DNA from 2 places in the Pantoea sp. UBA4549 genome. Region 2 is predicted to be linked to the other one. Evidence: riboswitches for the same ligand, from Rfam matches in the RefSeq annotation. Region 2 holds a riboswitch; the other holds the start of a gene.

Region 1 (3,406 bases), on a different contig from region 2:
TAAACCCCTGATTTTGTTGTCTTTTTTTTGAGTGTTTTGCATGTTAGACTGCGCGCACTTTTTCATGACTGAATAATGAGCACGAACAAAGCGGAGGATTTCCGCATTTGTTCGTTAACTGGCTAAAAACCCATGACATTCATTGCAACCCTGATCCTGGCTTTTGGCATGTCAATGGACGCCTTTGCCGCTGCACTGGGGAAAGGTGCGTCGTTGCACCGTCCGGGAATAAAAGAAGCCTTACGCACTGGCCTGATTTTTGGTGCAATCGAAATGCTGACGCCGCTTATTGGCTGGGCTATCGGGCTGGCGGCCAGTCACTACATTATGGCGTGGGATCACTGGGTGGCCTTTGGTCTGCTTAGCGTACTGGGCGGCCGTATGATTATGGAAGGTTTCCGGCAGACAGCAGATGAGCCCTGCGAAGCGCCGCAGCAGCACGGTTTTATGGTGCTGGCGCTGACGGCGGTTGCCACCAGCCTCGATGCGCTGGCCGTGGGCGTGGGTCTCGCTTTCCTGCAGGTGAATATTCTGTTTACCGCGCTGACCATCGGTGCAGCCACTACGCTGATGGCGACGACCGGTGTGCTGGTCGGGCGCTTTATCGGCCCGGTTCTGGGAAAATGGGCAGAAGTTCTGGGCGGTGTCGTACTGATCTGTATCGGCAGCACCATTCTGATTGAGCACCTGGGATTGATGAGCTGAACGGCAATTTTGTGATCTGGTTCAAATAAAATTGCATGAAAAACGCGCTGCCGCTATAATTTGCGCGTAATTTTTCAACAATATTTGAGTCAGGTGTGTCATGAAAGCTTTTTTCCGTTATGTGTTTCGTGCCTATGTCGCAACGTTCAAACACGTACCGCCGGGCGCGCTGTCTTAAGCGTCCAGAGTTACCCTCGATAATCGCCTTCAGGGATCGAAGGATGATTATCACCCCCTCTTTGTGCTTTCCCGTGCACAGACTGACACAAACCCTCACCACTTTCTTTGCAGGTCATACCGCATTTCCGGCTGGCTTTTGATACGCTGCGCGCCATTTCTTATTACAACGAGGCGGTTATGCAGCTTTGCAGTTTTTATATCATTGATTGTGCACGCAAAAGCTATGGCATTGTGCAGAAAGAGGGTGTTGTCGATCTGGGACTGCGCCTGGGTGCTGCCTGTCCCGACCTGAAAACCCTGCTGGCCCGCGGCGGTATCAGCGATCTGGCCGCATTTCAGCATCAGCCAGTGGATCATGCGTTTAGTGCCATTCGTTTTCTGCCGGTGATTGAGCAGCCCGGCAAAGTTTTTTGCGTCGGCATGAACTATGCGGACAAACGTAAAGAATTTGCGGAAACGCTGGATGCGCCCATGCTGTTTGTTCGTTTTGCTGACTCCCTGGCGGCGCATGAGCAGCCGCTGCTGAAGCCCGCGACCACGGCAGAATTTGATTATGAGGGCGAACTCGCCGTTATTATCGGCAAAACCGCCTCGCAGGTAACGGCGGGCGACGCGCTGTCGTATGTGGCGGGCTATAGCTGCTTTATGGATGCCACGGTTCGCGATATGCAGTTTACCTGGTTTACCGCCGGAAAAAACTGGCAGCAGACCGGCGGTTTTGGCCCGTGGATGACCACGGCTGATGAGATCCCCGATCCGCAGCAGCTGGCGATCAAAACCTGGCTCAATCAGCGTGAAGTGCAGAATGACACCACGGCCAGCATGGTGCATCCGGTGGCGAAGATTATTGAGTACATCTCTGCCTTTAGCCCGCTCTCTCCGGGAGACGTTATTATTACCGGCTCGCCGGGCGGCGTCGGCAAAAAGCGTACGCCACCGCTGTTTATGTTCCCGGGCGATGAGATTGAAGTGGAGATTGAAAAAATCGGTCGTCTGCGTCATCGGGTGGCCTGACCGGCACCCGGCACAGCGGTCTGAAGGGTGACCGTTTACCGGCGATAGCGTATTATCTCAGTACGGGTGATGGCGTACCACCTGATCCAACCGCCGCTGTTTTCAGACGGCTGATGACGCCTGACTATACGCTTATTCCTGTGCGGACAGGGCGGCGGGTCAGGCGTTTTTCTTTTCCTGCTGCCTTTACGCACGCTTCACTCCGGAGATCAAATTATGCTGAAGTCGCTGTGTGCTGTGATAGCTGGCGGAGCTGCTGGCTGCACCCTGCGCTGGCTTATCTCGCTGCGTTTTAACGCACTGTTTCCTGATTTGCCACCAGGCACGCTGATCGTCAACCTGGTGGGCGGGTTTATCATCGGTGCCGCCCTGGCGTGGTTTATGCGCTACCCGCAGCTTGATCCGGCATGGAAACTGCTGATCGTTACCGGACTGTGTGGCGGCCTGACCACGTTTTCTACCTTTTCAGCAGAAATTGTCAGCCTGCTACAATCAGGTAAATACCTGTGGGCAATGTCGAGCGTGATGGTGCATGTTGTGGGGTCGCTGCTGATGACTTTTGCAGGCTTTGCAGTGGTTAACCTGCTCGGCTGAGCGCCTGACCGTGGCCCGGCAGGGAGGATTTTATTCAACTGCAAAGGAGCGTAACCATGCCGGGTAATCCACTCTTCCTTAATCTGGTATTGCTGCAGGGCGAGCCTGCAGCAAAGCTGCAAGCGGCACAGGATGCAGGTTTTGCTCAGGCCGAGATCTGGCGCGAGGATGTGGAAAACATGGAGACGGCGCACTTAGCGCACTCCGCCATCCGTTTTACTAATCTGCAGGTGCTGCGCGATTTTACCGGCGCCCCGGACCATGAGCGCCGGCAAAAACGCGAGGAGCTGCAGCAGTTTATCCGGTTAGCGCACGCGATTGGCTGCGACACCATTCAGGCACCTGCCACCACGCGGCAGGACTGTATCCCGGAACGTATTGATGATGATTTGCGCTGGCTGGCGGCGGAAGCGGCGCGCCATGATATGCGTATCATGTATGAACCCATGGCGTGGAGCAGCGTGGATAATACGCTGCCGCTCGCCTGGCAGCGCCTGCAGCGTCTTGACCTGCCCAACGTCGGGCTGGTGGTGGATCTGTTTCATATCTGTGCGCTGGGTGGCGGCGCCTCACACCTTGAGGGCATCCCGGTTGATCGCATTTATGAAGTTCAGCTGTGCGATATGGCTGAACAGCCGCCGCAGAATAATCAGGCGCTGAGTGACTATGCGCGTCATCAGCGGCTGCTGCCGGGCGACGGCATTATCGATGTGGCCAGCTTTGTCAGCCGGCTGCAGCGTGCCGGTTACTGCGGTCCGGTCGGCATTGAAGTGTTCAATGACCAGCTGAAAGCGCAGCCGGCGACAGAGAGCGCGCGGCGTGCCTGGCAGGCCCTGAATCGCTGCTGGCGCTAATCCTGCAGGCACTGCGCAATATACGTTACCGCCTCTCTTGCGCCCTGCGGCGAGATGGT
Region 2 (3,406 bases):
TGGTAGACCTCGCTGCCCTGACGCACGGCCTCGCGCAGCGTGGGTGCCCCGTGTGGCGCTATCATGAACTCCTGGAAGTCCGCGCCCTGACCGCGGGCGTGCACGCCGCCGTTGATGATGTTCATGCACGGCACGGGCAGCAGATTCGCCTGCAGGCCCCCCAGGTAGCGCCACAGCGGCTCGTGCGAGGCCTGTGCCGCCAGCCGGGCCACCGCCAGCGATACGCCCAGAATGGCATTGGCACCCAGGCGACTCTTGTTCTCCGTGCCGTCCAGCATCAGCATGATGTTGTCCAGCTGCCGCTGCTCGCGCACGTCCAGGCCGCGCACGGCTTCGCAGATTTCCGTATTAACCGCCCTGACGGCATCCAGCACGCCTTTGCCGCCAAAACGTTGTGCGTCACCGTCGCGGCGCTCTGCGGCCTCGCGCGACCCGGTGCTGGCCCCGGAAGGCACCGAGGCGCGTGCCATCATCCCGTCCGGGGTCCGGGCCTCAACTTCAACGGTGGGGTTGCCGCGAGAGTCAAGAATTTCCCGGGCGGTCACGTTATCCAGTGTAAAGTGCATAGCGTTTCTCCCGGTTTAGTCATTCAGGTGAGTAATAAGCACATCCACCGTGAGGTGGTTGATGTATTCCGCCGAGCGGGACGTCAGCATTCCCATAAAGCGGTTGCGGTGCCCGGCAAGCACGAGGTCCACGCCCAGCTCATTGATGCACTTCTCCACGTCCTCAAAGCGGCGCATGGTCACCAGCTCCCGCGTGTCTACCGCCTCAGGCACGGAGGCCGCCAGCTCGCTCATAAACGCTTTGGCTTTCAGCACCTCTTCCGACACGACGTCGTCCATCAGGCTGTCGGACACGTAGTTCATTTCCCGGTAGTCGTCGCTGATGTGGGCCAGGGTGATTTTCATGCCGAGCGGCTGCGCCAGCGCGACCGCCCGTTTCAGCAGGAGGGTGCCGTCGTCTTTGTCGTTCACAAGTATCAGTGCGTGGGTGTAGCAGGTCATAATGAACTCCCGTTCTGGTTAAGGCGGGACTCAAGCCACGGCAGAAGCTGTTTTTTGCGGCTGAGCATGCCCGGTACGGAGCAGGAGGCCGCGTTAACGCTCTCCCGCCCGGCGAAGTAAAGCGTTGAAAACCCGGCGCGAATGTCGGTCAACATCAGCACCGTCAGCCCGGCACCCGACTGGTCCGCCAGATACGCCAGGGCAGCGAGCAGGTCGTCCATCACGGGGGCAACCTGTGTCGGTGAGCTGACCTCAATCTGGGCAATGCGCACGTCGGTGCCGGCAATGACGAAGGCCTTGAGGTCCCTGCCCAGCAGCTGCTGGGCGCTGAGGCCGCTGACGTCCGTTTTGGCGGTGAGGAGGTCACGGGCGAAGGCTCTGCGGTTTACGCCGGACAGCACGCCCAGTTCGGTCGCCGAACGGATATCGTCTTCGGTGGTGGTCGGCGAGCGAAGATTCACGGTGTCACTCAGGAGTGCGCCCAGCAGAAGCACGGCGAGCGTCGGGGGCAGCGTGCGGCGCGCTTCAGCGTCCATCAGCAGCCAGAGCAGCGTGGCGCTGCTGCCAACCGGGCGGATATGCACCTCCGGCGGCAGTTGCGTTATCAGCCCGCCCAGCCGGTGGTGGTCAGTGATGCCCACGACGTTGCTCCGGAGCAGGTCGTCAGGCCCCTGCGCCGGCTCGGTGAAATCGACCAGCCACACCCGTTCATCCTGCAGCGGAATAGCGAGCAGCGGCGGCAGCGTAAGACCGGCGGTGTCAAAGATAAAGCGGGTTTCCCGGTTAGCCTCGCCGAGACGCCATGCGCGGGCGTCCATGCCGCGCCCGGTCAGCCAGTGAGCGGTGACGACCGCCGTGCAGATGGCGTCGCTGTCAGGATTGATGTGGCCAAAAACGTGTATCAAGGGTCTCTCCCCGTAAAGGGAAGTACGCAGGCCGGGAGGAAAGTAAGGACGGCCTGACGCACCTCCTGAAAATCAAGAGTCACATCAGGCGTCATCAGCTCCGGAACGGAGCGGTTGGGAAAGGTGGAACGCCATCACCCTGTACTCTGAGTATAGAGCCAGACGGAAAGCCTGTCAGTATTATTCTGCTGGCACCCTCAGCCCGCCAGCGCAGCGCGTGCTTCGCGGAGCACCCGGCGGATGTTTTCCGGCACCGCCGGGCTTGTGCAAAGTGAAAGCGGACTGGGGTGAGGCATCTTCAGCACCGTGACGCCGGGGCACTGATGACTGACCGTCCCGCGGGCCTGAGCCGCTACGGCACCGGCCAGCACCACCACGCGCAGCGCGGGCAGATACGCCAGCACGTCCTCAAGCCAGGCGCAGCCGCTGCGGATGTCCGCCGCTGAGGGCCGTTTCTGCGGCCCGTCGCTGACCCAGGGCACCGTATTCCACAGCACGCTGTCCCGGCGCGCAATACCGGCTTCCGCCAGAAACCGCCCCAGGTTCTGCTGGGCCGGCCCCGGGTTATCCCGCGACACAAACCGGGGTGACGGGCTGCTGCGCGCCGGCGACTGCAGCAGGACGAGCAGTCCGGCCCCGGTCCCGCCGTCGGCCGGATCAAACCACGGCAGCTCCACGCCGTGCTGACGCAGCCCGCTGACCCAGCGATTCAGCGCGGCCACGTGCGGCGCGGTGACTGCCGCGAGGCGTTCCTCGCGTAAAAACGGGTCCAGCAGCGACGTGCAGGTTTCACTCACGGCTTCCGGTCCAGGCCTGCCAGACAGGGGGAAACAAACAGTTTCCCGCTCCATGCCCCGCGCACCGTCTTCACCGCGACCAGCAGCCACATGGCGGCCAGCATGACGACAAGAAGCGCACCGAAGCCTTTAAAGAACGCCAGGTCAACGAGGGTGGACAGCTTCAGCGTGGCGACCGTGTACACGCCCAGCGGGAAGGTAAAGCCCCACCATCCCAGATTGAACGGAATGCCTTCACGGAAGTATCGCACGGTTATCAGCGTGGCCAGCAGCATCCACCACAGGCCGCAGCCCCAGAAGAGAATGCCGGCAACGAACCCCACGCCCTGCGCGATATGACCGATTTCCGGCATGCCCGCCGCGGCAAACACCCCGGGCGCATCTCCGCCGATGACCAGCATCCCCAGCGAGCCGGTACCAATCGGCCCCAGTGCCAGCCAGCTTGAGGCCGCCATGCTTTCGTGTGGTAGCTTGTGCAGCGCCATACGCAGCAGCAGGATGGCGAGGATGCTCAGCGCCACCGGCACCGAGTACGCCCACAGCACGTAGCTGGTAATAATGATGCCGAGCTGCGCGTGGGGGTCGGCAATGTGCGGTGCCAGCAGGCCGCCACTGACTGCCGCAACCTCGGCGGCCACGACCGGCAGTAACCAGACGGCGGTCATCTGGTCAATGCTGTGCTGCTGCCGGGTAAACA

Evidence for each region. A riboswitch is a leader RNA that binds a small molecule or an ion and turns the genes downstream of it on or off. The one in region 2 is predicted to bind fluoride.
Region 1: linked by a shared signal. The riboswitch ahead of crcB (fluoride efflux transporter CrcB) and the one ahead of B3041_RS02780 (DHHA2 domain-containing protein) in region 2 are both predicted to bind fluoride.

The regions. Positions count from the first base shown of each region.
Region 1 covers NZ_DGLH01000012.1:24,106-27,511, forward strand. Annotated here, with positions in the region: gene mntP (manganese efflux pump MntP) at 133-705, shown strand; gene B3041_RS11960 (fumarylacetoacetate hydrolase family protein) at 1,063-1,899, shown strand; fluoride riboswitch at 1,956-2,029, shown strand; gene crcB (fluoride efflux transporter CrcB) at 2,116-2,493, shown strand; gene B3041_RS11970 (sugar phosphate isomerase/epimerase family protein) at 2,550-3,347, shown strand; gene B3041_RS11975 (alpha/beta hydrolase) at 3,344-3,406, opposite strand, start outside.
Region 2 covers NZ_DGLH01000005.1:331,734-335,139, reverse strand. Annotated here, with positions in the region: gene eno (phosphopyruvate hydratase) at 1-566, opposite strand, end outside; gene B3041_RS02785 (universal stress protein) at 582-1,007, opposite strand; gene B3041_RS02780 (DHHA2 domain-containing protein) at 1,004-1,912, opposite strand; fluoride riboswitch at 1,991-2,060, opposite strand; gene B3041_RS02775 (uracil-DNA glycosylase family protein) at 2,110-2,709, opposite strand; gene B3041_RS02770 (TDT family transporter) at 2,706-3,406, opposite strand, start outside.